3 regions of the Burkholderia cenocepacia genome follow, and region 1 is predicted to be linked to each of the others. Evidence: predicted binding sites of a transcription regulator. Region 1 holds the regulator's gene; each other region holds the start of a gene.
What was found. Region 1 encodes FliA, which starts transcription of late flagellar genes. Its sites were predicted from a motif close to CTAAAGTTTNNNNNNNNNNNGCCGNTA; they were not measured.
Positions count from the first base shown of each region.

Region 2: a site for FliA is predicted at 1,979-2,005, ahead of SY91_RS07640 (DUF4088 family protein). Genes of this name have one in related genera too.
Region 3: a site for FliA is predicted at 1,397-1,423, ahead of fliS (flagellar export chaperone FliS). Genes of this name have one in related genera too.

Region 1 covers NZ_CP060039.1:740,450-744,116, forward strand. Annotated here, with positions in the region: gene flhF (flagellar biosynthesis protein FlhF) at 1-363, shown strand, start outside; gene SY91_RS03435 (flagellar biosynthesis protein FlhG) at 356-1,174, shown strand; gene SY91_RS03440 (RNA polymerase sigma factor FliA) at 1,200-1,931, shown strand; S-adenosyl-L-homocysteine riboswitch at 2,046-2,163, shown strand; gene ahcY (adenosylhomocysteinase) at 2,196-3,614, shown strand.
Region 2 covers NZ_CP060039.1:1,624,010-1,627,676, forward strand. Annotated here, with positions in the region: gene SY91_RS07630 (RNA-binding S4 domain-containing protein) at 72-290, opposite strand; gene SY91_RS07635 (hypothetical protein) at 557-958, shown strand; gene SY91_RS07640 (DUF4088 family protein) at 1,090-1,866, opposite strand; gene SY91_RS07645 (AzlD domain-containing protein) at 2,027-2,365, opposite strand; gene SY91_RS07650 (AzlC family ABC transporter permease) at 2,362-3,129, opposite strand; gene SY91_RS07655 (AraC family transcriptional regulator) at 3,256-3,667, opposite strand, start outside.
Region 3 covers NZ_CP060039.1:406,067-409,733, forward strand. Annotated here, with positions in the region: gene SY91_RS01890 (flagellar hook-length control protein FliK) at 1-385, opposite strand, end outside; gene SY91_RS01895 (flagellar protein FliT) at 557-889, opposite strand; gene fliS (flagellar export chaperone FliS) at 886-1,320, opposite strand; gene fliE (flagellar hook-basal body complex protein FliE) at 1,524-1,868, opposite strand; gene fliF (flagellar basal-body MS-ring/collar protein FliF) at 2,117-3,667, shown strand, end outside.

The DNA.
Region 1 (3,667 bases):
CTGCTGCTGCTCAACGCGACGAGCCACGGCGACACGCTGAACGAAGTCGTGCAGGCATACCGCAGCGCGGGCGAGCATCCTGACCTGGCCGGCTGCATCCTCACGAAGCTCGACGAGGCGACCCACCTCGGCGGCGTGCTCGACACGGTGATCCGCTACAAGCTGCCGGTCCACTACGTGTCGACCGGCCAGAAGGTGCCGGAGAACCTGTACGTCGCGTCGACCAAATTCCTGCTGAAGAGCGCGTTCTGTGTGCCGCGCGACGGCTCGCCCTTCGTGCCGCAAGACGAGGACATGCCGACGCTGCTTTCCGCACTGACCGCACGTTCCACCGCCGAGCTGCACGAGGTGCGATTTGGATAAACGGATCATCGATCAGGCCGAAGGGCTGCGGCGCCTGCTCGCCGGGCGCGCGTCGCGCATCGTCGCGGTGACGGGTGGGCCGGCGGGCGTCGGCTGCACGTCCACCGTGGTGAATCTCGCGGCGGCGCTCGCGTCGCTCGGCAAGGACGTGCTCGTCGTCGACGAGCGCGCCGACGTGCATTCGGCCAGCGCGACGCTCGCCGGCGCGTGGCTGCGCGACGGCGAACGCACGCGGGTGGCGGCCGGCTTCGGCCTGTGCGGCGCCGCGCGGCTCGCGCGCGCCGGCTACAGCGACGCGCAACTGAGCGACTTCATCGACGGCCCGGCCGACATCGTCCTCGTCGACGCGCAGCTCGGCGCCGACGGGTCGTTCTCGGCGCTCGCGCGCGAAGCGCACGACGTGCTGGTCGTCACGCGGGTCGCCGCGCAGGCGATCACCGAGGCGTACGCGTGCATGAAGCGGCTGCATTTCGCGCACGCGTTCGCGCAGTTCCGCGTGCTGACCAATCAGGTCGGCAGCCACGCGGACGCGAAGACGGCCTTCGACAACCTCGCGGGCGTCGCGAGCCGCTACCTGACCGTATCGATCGCCGATGCGGGCTGCGTGAGCGCCGATCCGCTCGTCGAGCACGCCCGCGAACTGATGCATGCGGTGGTCGACGCGTTCCCGTCGTCGCCCGCCGCGCGCGATTACCGGCAGATTGCCGCCGACCTGTTGTACTGGCCGATGCGCCCGCGTTCGGGTGCGGGCCGCGCAGTCCACGCCGGCGGCAAGCCGTCGTATGAGGCGGGCGCGGCACACGCCGCGTGAGCGCCACCCGAAGGAGAGAGCCACGATGTACAACGCTCAAGGAAAGATGTCCCAGGCCGACGTGCTCGCGCAATACGCGCCGCTCGTGCGCCGCCTCGGGCTGCAGCTCGTCGCGAAGATGCCGGCGAGCGTCGATCTCGACGACCTGATCCAGGCCGGCATGATCGGCCTGATGGACGCGGCCGGCCGCTACAAGGAAGACCAGGGCGCGCAGTTCGAGACCTACGCGACGCAGCGCATCCGCGGCGCGATGCTCGACGAGCTGCGCAGCAACGACTGGCTGCCGCGCAGCCTGCGCAAGACGTCGCGCGAGGTCGAGCACGCGGTGCACCAGGTCGAGCAGCACCTCGGCCGCTCGGCGAGCGAGACCGAGATCGCGCAGCACCTGAACATGCCGCTCGACGAATACCAGGGGATGCTGCAGGACCTGCACGGCAGCCAGCTCATCTATTACGAGGATTTCGACCGCGCGGCCGATGACGAGCCGTTCCTCGACCGCTATCGCGTCGATCACGCCGATCCGTTGTCGGCGCTGCTCGACGACCACCTGCGCGAGGCGCTCGTCGAGGCGATCGAGCGGCTGCCGGAGCGCGAGAAGCTGCTGATGTCGCTGTACTACGAACGGGGTCTGAATCTGCGCGAGATCGGCGCGGTGCTCGAAGTGAGCGAATCGCGCGTGTGCCAGCTGCACAGTCAGGCCGTCGCACGCCTGCGCGCGCGGCTGCGCGAGCAGGCGTGGGTCGGCGCGGAGTCCTGACCCGAAGAAGTCCCGACCCTTTGCCGACGGCCGCGCGCGCCGGCGCCGCGCGCGTCGCGCGCCTACGCGTCGTCCTTGCGCATTTCGCGCGCCGATTTGCTACAATCCCCTCCGTTTTCCGAGGAGCGTTGCGACGGACCATCCGTGTCCGCCAGGCTCGGAGAGCTTCACCAAGCAGCCGTGCGGCGATTTTTTCGCGCCGGCCCCGCTTCCTGAACGGCGCTCACGTCACCAATCTAGAAACTTTTTAGAAAGGAGGGCGTGATGAACGCCATTATCGATTCCAAGGCTTCCCACGATTACGTCGTCGCCGACATGGCGCTGGCCGGCTGGGGCCGCAAGGAACTCAACATCGCCGAGACCGAAATGCCGGGCCTCGTGCAGATCCGCGACGAATACAAGGCACAGCAGCCGCTGAAGGGCGCGCGCATCGCCGGTTCGCTGCACATGACGATCCAGACGGGCGTGCTGATCGAGACGCTGAAGGCGCTCGGCGCGGACGTTCGCTGGGCATCGTGCAACATCTTCTCGACCCAGGATCACGCGGCCGCCGCGATCGTCGAAGCCGGCACGCCGGTGTTCGCGTTCAAGGGCGAATCGCTCGACGAGTACTGGGAGTTCTCGCACCGCATCTTCGAATGGCCGAACGGCGAATTCGCGAACATGATCCTGGACGACGGCGGCGACGCAACGCTGCTGCTGATCCTCGGCTCGAAGGCCGAGAAGGACCGTTCGGTGATCGCGAAGCCGACCAACGAGGAAGAAGTCGCGCTGTACAAGTCGATCGCGGCGCACCTCGACGTCGACGCGAACTGGTACTCGAAGCGCCTCGCGCACATCAAGGGCGTGACCGAAGAGACCACGACCGGCGTGCACCGCCTGTACCAGATGGAAAAGGACGGCCGCCTGCCGTTCCCGGCGTTCAACGTGAACGATTCGGTCACGAAGTCGAAGTTCGACAACCTGTACGGCTGCCGTGAATCGCTCGTCGACGGCATCAAGCGCGCGACCGACGTGATGATCGCGGGCAAGGTCGCGGTCGTCGCGGGCTACGGCGACGTGGGCAAGGGCTGCGCGCAGTCGCTGCGCGGCCTGGGCGCGACCGTGTGGGTCACCGAAATCGATCCGATCTGCGCGCTGCAGGCGGCGATGGAAGGCTACCGCGTCGTGACGATGGAATACGCGGCCGACAAGGCCGACATCTTCGTGACGGCGACCGGCAACTACCACGTGATCAACCACGATCACATGAAGGCGATGCGCCACAACGCGATCGTCTGCAACATCGGTCACTTCGACTCGGAAATCGACGTTGCGTCGACGCGCCAGTACCAGTGGGAAAACATCAAGCCGCAGGTCGACCACATCATCTTCCCGGACGGCAAGCGCGTGATCCTGCTGGCCGAAGGCCGCCTCGTGAACCTCGGCTGCGCGACCGGCCACCCGTCGTTCGTGATGTCGAACTCGTTCGCGAACCAGACGCTCGCGCAGATCGAACTGTTCACGCGCGGCGAGCAGTACGAGAACAAGGTGTACGTGCTGCCGAAGCATCTCGATGAAAAGGTCGCGCGCCTGCACCTGGCGCGCATCGGCGCGAACCTGTCGGTGCTGTCGGACGAGCAGGCTTCGTACATCGGCGTGCAGAAGGACGGCCCGTTCAAGCCGAACCACTACCGCTACTGATGTACTGATGCGCTGCCGCCGCGCCGCGCGCCCGTTGCGGGCGCACGGCGCGG
Region 2 (3,667 bases), 880 kb from region 1:
GGCTTTATTCGTACCGTGTCGAACGCGTGCGCCGATGGCCATGTCGCGGGCAGGGGGAACCCCGGCGGGCGCTACGCCTCGCGTACCGCGATGCGCGTGTCGCCGAGCAGCACGACCTGGCCCGCGCGAATCTTGCAGGTCTTGCGCAGCTCGACCGCGCCGTCCACTTTCACGGCGCCGGACGCGACGATCAGCTTCGCGGTGCCGCCGCTGTCCGCGAGGCCGGTGATCTTGAGAAGGTTGTGCAGCTCGACGTATTCGCCGGTCAGCGTGAAATCCAGATTGGGCATGACGAGGAAGGTGCGCGACGCGCGGGAGGAAACGCTCCGCATCATACGGCACCGGGGCCGGCACGCGAGCGCGGGCGGCCGGCGCACGTTGTAAAGGACTGTGAGCGATTCGTCAGCAAATGAAACGGTGGGTAACAGTCTGAGAGATTCGCGAACCGGCCGCGCGGGCCGCGGGTCTTCTGTCGTACCTGTTGCGTGTTGCGGCGGGGAACGCGACGGACCGCATCGCTGCGGACCGGACGCACAACTTCTTGAGGAGAATTGCCATGTCCAAGATTCGTACGATGCTGATCGGTGCCGCGCTGACGGCGTTCGCCACTTCGGCCGCATTCGCCCAGACGGGCACGACGGCGCAAGGCGCGGCCGGTGCCGGCGTGCAGGCGCAGACGCCGGCCGCTGGTGCCGGTGCAGGCGTGCAGGGTGGTGCCGGCGCGAACGCGTCGGGCAATGCGGCGGGCGGTGCGACCGATGCGGTCGGCGCGGCAGCCGATGGCGCGAAGGATACGACGTCGTCGGCCGTCCATTCGACCAAGAAGCATACGAAGCATGCGGCGAAGTCGGCCAAGAGCCATGCGGGTTCGGCCAAGGCGAAGGCCGACGACGCGACCGAAGGCGGCGCATCGGTCGGCGCGCAGGGCGGTGCATCGGCCCAGGGCGCCACGCAGTAAGCGGTGCCCGGGGCTTGTCGCGACGCTCGTCTTCGGACGGCGCGTCGCGACGGGCGATCGTCCGGCGGCCCGGTTCGCTCCGCGCGAACCGGGCCATTTTCATCAGGTGATGCGTTCAGCGGGACGCGCGCTTACGGCCGGCGCTGCCCTTGTCCCTGCCCCTGCGGCGGCCGCACGGCAGCAGGGGTGAACACGCTGCGCAGCCACGCGGCGAGCCGCGCGAAGACGTCATACGGTTCCTCGACGAAGATCTCCGGCTTCAGCAGCCGCAGGTATTCCATGATCTGCTGCGCTTCCTGCTTCTGGAACGAGCCGTGCGCGAGCCCGAGCCGCAGCAGTCCGCGCAATTCGCCGAGCTTGTCGCGGGCAATGCTGCCGACGCTCATCTCGCACGCGAGCTTGGCCTCGTAGATCCGCTGTCGCAGCGATTCCGCGAGCCGCCACGCAGGCGTCTGCATCAGTTCCTCGAGCGTCTGGATGTCCTGCGCGGCGCCCTTGATCTGCGACGCGAGCGGGTCGATCAGCGACGCATCGCCCTGCGCTTCGGCGACGATCGCCTTCGCCCAGTCGCGGCACGCCTTCGCGAGTTCGTCGGGCGTCCATTCGGAGCGCGACGCGAAGCCGAAGCCGAATTCGCCGGCCTGCCGCATCAGGATCGCGACGACGTCCGGAAATTCCTTGTCGAGCGTGCGCTTGGCCCACGCGTACTGGCCGCCCTGCAGCATCCGCTGCACGGCGTGCTCGGTGAGCGGCACCATGTTGTCGAGCAGCTTGGCGCGCAGGAAATCCTCGAACGACGGCGTCGCGAATTGCGGGTCGAGTTTCAGCGACACGCGGACGAACGCGTCGTAGTCCTTGCGCAGGGACTCGAGCGTGTCGTCCTTGAGGGAAAGGGTGATCTGGCCCATGAATCGTCTCGATGGGGGCCCGCGCAAGCCGGCGTCGGCACGGCGCACCGGGGCGGGCGCAGCGTCGACTGACCGGTGCGCGCCGGGGCCGGTGGCGGGTCTTCCTCTCCTATATCGGCGCACCGGGCGGAAACTTGAGCGCGCGATATGGAGCGTGCGCTCAGGTAGCCGGCCAGTGCGGGAGGACGGCCCCTTGCCACACGAAGAACACCACGAGCCCGGCCGCGATCGTCACGAGCGGGCGGCGGGTCGCGGCCGACACGAGCACGGCCGCGAGTGCGCCGACGAGCTGCGGATTGCGCCAGGTCAGCTCGGCCGTGCCGCCGTGCGGCGAGACGGTCATCGGCACGATGATCGCGGTCAGCACGGTGACCGGCACGAAGGCGAGCGCGGTCCGCACGAGCGGCGGGAACGTCAGCCGCTCGCCGAACAGGAACAGCGTCGAGCGGATCGCATACGTGATGACGGCCATCCCGAGGATCAACAGCGCGTAGCTCACGATGCGGCCCCCGAACGAGCGTTGGCGTGCGTGCGATCGTGCCGCAGCGTGAGCACGACGCCGATCGCGACGCCGGCGGCGACCGCGCCGAGCAGCCCGAGCTTGTACGGCCAGCCCTGCCAGAAGTACGCGAGCGTGCCCGCCGTGGCGGCCGCCGCGAAGTAGCGCAGCGTGCCGAGCTGCGGGACGACGATCGCGATGAAGGTCGCTGCCATCGCGAAATCGAGGCCGAGCGACTGCAGGCCCGGGAACGCCGCGCCGAAGCCGATGCCCGCGAGCGTCCAGACCTGCCAGTTCAGGTACATCGCGAGCCCGGAGCCGAAAAAGTAGTGGGGGCCGATCGTACCGGGCGGGTAGTGCCGGTAGTGGCCGTAGGCGACCGCGAACACCTCGTCGGTCATCAACGCGCCGAGCGTCGCGCGCCAGCGCAGCGGCAGGTGGGCGACATAGGGCGCGAGCGTCGCGCTGTACAGCAGGTGGCGCAGGTTCACGATCAGCGTCGTGGCGAGCACGACGACGAAACTGGCGCTGCCGGCGATCAGGCCGAGCGCGATGAATTGCGCGGAGCCCGCGAACACGGCAAGCGACATCAGTGCGCCGTGCCACGCGGCGAGCGGACCGCCGCCGACGAGCGTGCCGAATATCACGCCGAACGGCGCGGCGCCGATCATCATCGGGATCGTGTCGCGCGCGCCATCGAGCCATTCGTTGAGCGGGCGGCGCGGGGGTGATGCGGGTGTCTTGTTCAAGAAGCGCTCCTCCATGAGCGGGAGGATAGCGGGCCGGCGGCGAGCCGGCTTGTATGTTCTTGCGCCCGCCGGAGCGGGGCCGGTGCTCACGTGCCGGCCGGCACGGATCACGGCGCGACCGACGATGGCGGGAAGCCGGCGTCAGCTTGCCTGCCAGCGCCCGGGCGGCACGCCGAACATCCGTTTGAAATGCCGCGTGAAGTGACTCTGGTCGACGAAGCCGCTGGCCGCGGCGACATCGGCGACCGGCACGCCCGCGCGCAACGGCGCCAGCGCGCGCTGCAGCCGCAGCTGGTTGCGCCACGCATGCGGCGGCATGCCGGTCGTACGTGTGAACAGGCGCGCCGCGTGAAATGGCGACAGGCCGACCGTCTGCGCGACGTCGTCGAGCGTCACCGTGCACGTCAGGTCGGCAGCGAGCCGCTCGCGCATCGCGTCGACGCGTGGCTCGTCGGCCGCGAGCGGCGCCGGTTGCGGCCGCACGTCGGCGTGGCGCACGATCAGCGTCGACAGCGCGTCGAGCATCGCGGTTTCGGCGGCGAGCGGATCGTAG
Region 3 (3,667 bases), 330 kb from region 1:
CGGCGGACGACGCTTGACCGGAAACCGGCGTGGCGGACCCAGCGGGACCGGACGCAGCCGGCGCACGCGCCGGCACGGGCGTATCGGTGAGCAGCACGGCCGGATCGGCCAGCAGCGGCAGCCGACCGACGATCGCCGGCGTCGCATCGCCGCCCGAGCGCGAGATCGCGTCGAGCACGCGCCCGACCTCGGACAGCGCGGTCTGCGTGGAAGCTGGCGGCGCGGCGGGCGGGCTGCCGGCCGGCGGCGCGGACGACGCGCCGGCGCCCGGCGTGCCGACCTGCGCGGTCGCGCCGCCGCCGGCGGGCGCCGACACGGTGCCGGTCAGCAGGCTGTCGAGGCGGCTCGCCAGCAGCGCGGCCGCAACGGAGTCGATACCGGTCATGATCGGAGCCTGCTCACCTTGGGGCATTCGCATGCGCGTTGCATATGCAAACAGACCCTACACATCGTTGCGAATCCGGGGCGCGGCACGCCGGTGCCGCCCGCGGGAACAGCGCGCGCCGCGTGCGGCGCCGGGCCCGGGCGCCGCGCGCCCGTCTCCCGGAACACGGCCCTACCCGCGCGCGCGGTAGAGGTCGGTCAATACCTGGGTCGAGCGCCGCGCCTCGAACAGCGCGGACAGCCGCGCGACGTCCGGGCTCGCGAGATCGCGGATCGCGGCGTCGTCGGCCAGGATGCGGCGGATCAGGTCGAGCTTGCGGCCGAGATCCGATTCGTCGAGCGCGACGCCCGGATCGGCCTCCTTCAACCCGTCGACGAGCTGCATGAATTCGGCCTGCAACCCCGGCAACGCGCTCCAGTCGGCGCCGCGCGCGGCGCACAGCATCCGGCCCGACACGGCGGCGAGCGCCTCGTAACGCGCGAAGTATTCGGCCTTGAGATTCATCGTGATGCTTCCGCTACCTGTTGCGCGGCCATCCGCGCGACTTCCGGGGCGATGCCCGTCCATGCTTCCTCGAGCGTCGCGAGCAGGCCGTCGACCTCGACCAGCATCGCATCGCTCGCCTGCGCGTTCGCTTCCAGCAGGCGCCGGCCGATATACGCATACAGCGCATTGAGGCGCTCGGCGATCTCGCCGCCCGCGTCGCGGTTCAGCGACGCCTGCAGGCCGCTCTCGACGATCCGGATCGCCTTGCCGATCGCTTCGCCGCGCCCGGACACGTTGTCCTGCTGCAAATGCATGCGCGCCAGCGCGATCGCCTGCCGGGCGCCCTGGTACAGCATCGCGATCAACCGGTGCGGGGAGGCGCCCATCACCCCGGTCTCGACGCCGACACGCGCGTACGCACTGGCTCCAGCGTGTCCTGGGGAAAACATGCGCTTCTCCTTGTTATGTGCCTTGGGTATGCGGGAGCCGCCGCCGTGCGTCGCACGGCGCGGCCTTCATCGGAGTTATCGGAAGGGATTTGGAAAGCTTTAGGTGAGCAGGGGCTGCCGCCGGGCGGCCGATGCCGGCGCGCCGGTCTCGTTCTGCAAGCCCCGGGCCGTGCCCGGACGCCCGTCGTCGAATGGCCGCCCCTTTACACCGACATCTGCATGATGTCGTTGTAAGCGCTCACCAACTTGTTGCGGACCTGGAGCCCGAACTGGAAGCCGATATTGGCTTTCTGCATGTCGACCATCACGTCGTTCAGCGAGATGTTCGGCGCGCCGACCTCGAACGCCTTCGCCTCGCCGAGCGCGTGCTGCTGGTCGCCGCTGATCTTGTCGAGCGATGCCTTCATCGCGCTCGCGAACGTGCCGGCCGTCGCCGCGCCCGAGCCGGCCAGCGCCGCCGTCGGGCTCGCGACGCCGCCGGACGCCTGCGCGGCCATCGACTGCATCTGTTGCAACACCGAACCGATTCCGCTGACGTTCGCAGTCATGCTGTCCCCAGACATAGAGAAAAGACCCGGACGCACCGGGCGATCCGCCGGCGCCGCACCACGCGCACCATGCCGGATCGCGAAAAAGGATAGCAGCGCGGCGCGCGTCAAAGCCGCGAAAGTACGGGGGAAACCCCGCTCTTTTCGGTCGATCGGAGTACGCCGCCGGTCACGATAATCGCATCGTGTCATTGTCCGCCCGCTCGTCCGAGCGAGCTCAGTCGTCCCGCTCCGGAGAAACTCGACGCATGGATTCGCAGGCCAACTCGCTGATCAACCCAGACGCCCGCGCGGGCCTCAGCCCGGCGCCCGGCGCCGCCGCGGCCGCCGCGTTGCCGGGCGCGGGCGGCGCAGGCGCGGACTTCGGGCTGGGCGGCTTCGCCGAACGCATTCCCGGCATCTCGCGAATGAAGGGCAACCCGAAGCTGCCGTTCGTGATCGCCGTCGCGTTCGCGATCGCCGCGATCACCGCGCTCGTGCTGTGGAGCCGGGCGCCCGACTACCGCGTGCTGTACAGCAACCTGTCGGACCGCGACGGCGGCGCGATCATCGCCGCGCTCCAGCAGGCAAACGTTCCCTACAAGTTCGCCGATGCCGGCGGCGCGATCCTGGTGCCGTCGGGCCAGGTGCACGAAACACGCCTGAAGCTCGCCGCGATGGGGCTGCCGAAGGGCGGCTCGGTCGGCTTCGAGCTGATGGACAACCAGAAATTCGGCATCAGCCAGTTCGCCGAGCAGATCAACTACCAGCGCGCGCTCGAAGGCGAACTGCAGCGCACCATCGAATCGATCAACGCCGTGCGCGGCGCGCGCGTGCATCTCGCGATCCCGAAGCCGTCGGTGTTCGTGCGCGACAAGGAAGCGCCGAGCGCGTCGGTGTTCGTCGACCTCTACCCGGGCCGCGTGCTCGACGAGGGCCAGGTGCAGGCGATCACGCGGATGGTGTCGTCCGGCGTGCCCGACATGCCGGCCAAGAACGTGACGATCGTCGACCAGGACGGCAACCTGCTGACCCAGACCGCGTCCGCGTCCGGCCTCGACGCGAGCCAGCTCAAGTACGTGCAGCAGGTCGAGCACAACACCCAGAAGCGCATCGACGCGATCCTCGCGCCGATCTTCGGCGCCGGCAACGCGCGCTCGCAGGTCAGCGCGGATCTCGATTTCTCGAAGATCGAGCAGACGTCGGAAAGCTACGGCCCGAACGGCACGCCGCAGCAGGCCGCGATCCGCAGCCAGCAGACCAGCAGCGCGACCGAACTCGCGCAGGGCGGCGCGTCGGGCGTGCCGGGCGCGCTGTCGAACACGCCGCCGCAGCCGGCCTCCGCGCCGATCGTCGCCGGCAACGGCCAGAACGCACCGCAGACCACGCCGGTCAGCGACCGCAAGGACCAGACGACCAACTACGAGCTCGACAAGACGATCCGCCATACCGAACAGCCGATGGGCAGCGTGAAGCGGCTGTCGGTCGCGGTCGTCGTCAACTACCAGCCGGTCGCCGACGCGAAGGGCCACGTGACGATGCAGCCGCTGCCGCCCGCGAAGCTCGCTCAGGTCGAACAGCTCGTGAAGGACGCGATGGGCTACGACGAGAAGCGCGGCGACTCGGTAAACGTCGTGAACAGCGCGTTCTCGACCGCGAGCGACCCGTACGCCGACCTGCCGTGGTGGCGCCAGCCCGACATGATCGCGATGGCGAAGGAAGCCGCGAAGTGGCTCGGCATCGCGGCGGCCGCGGCGGCGCTCTACTTCATGTTCGTGCGCCCGGCGATGCGCCGCGCGTTCCCGCCGCCCGAGCCGGCC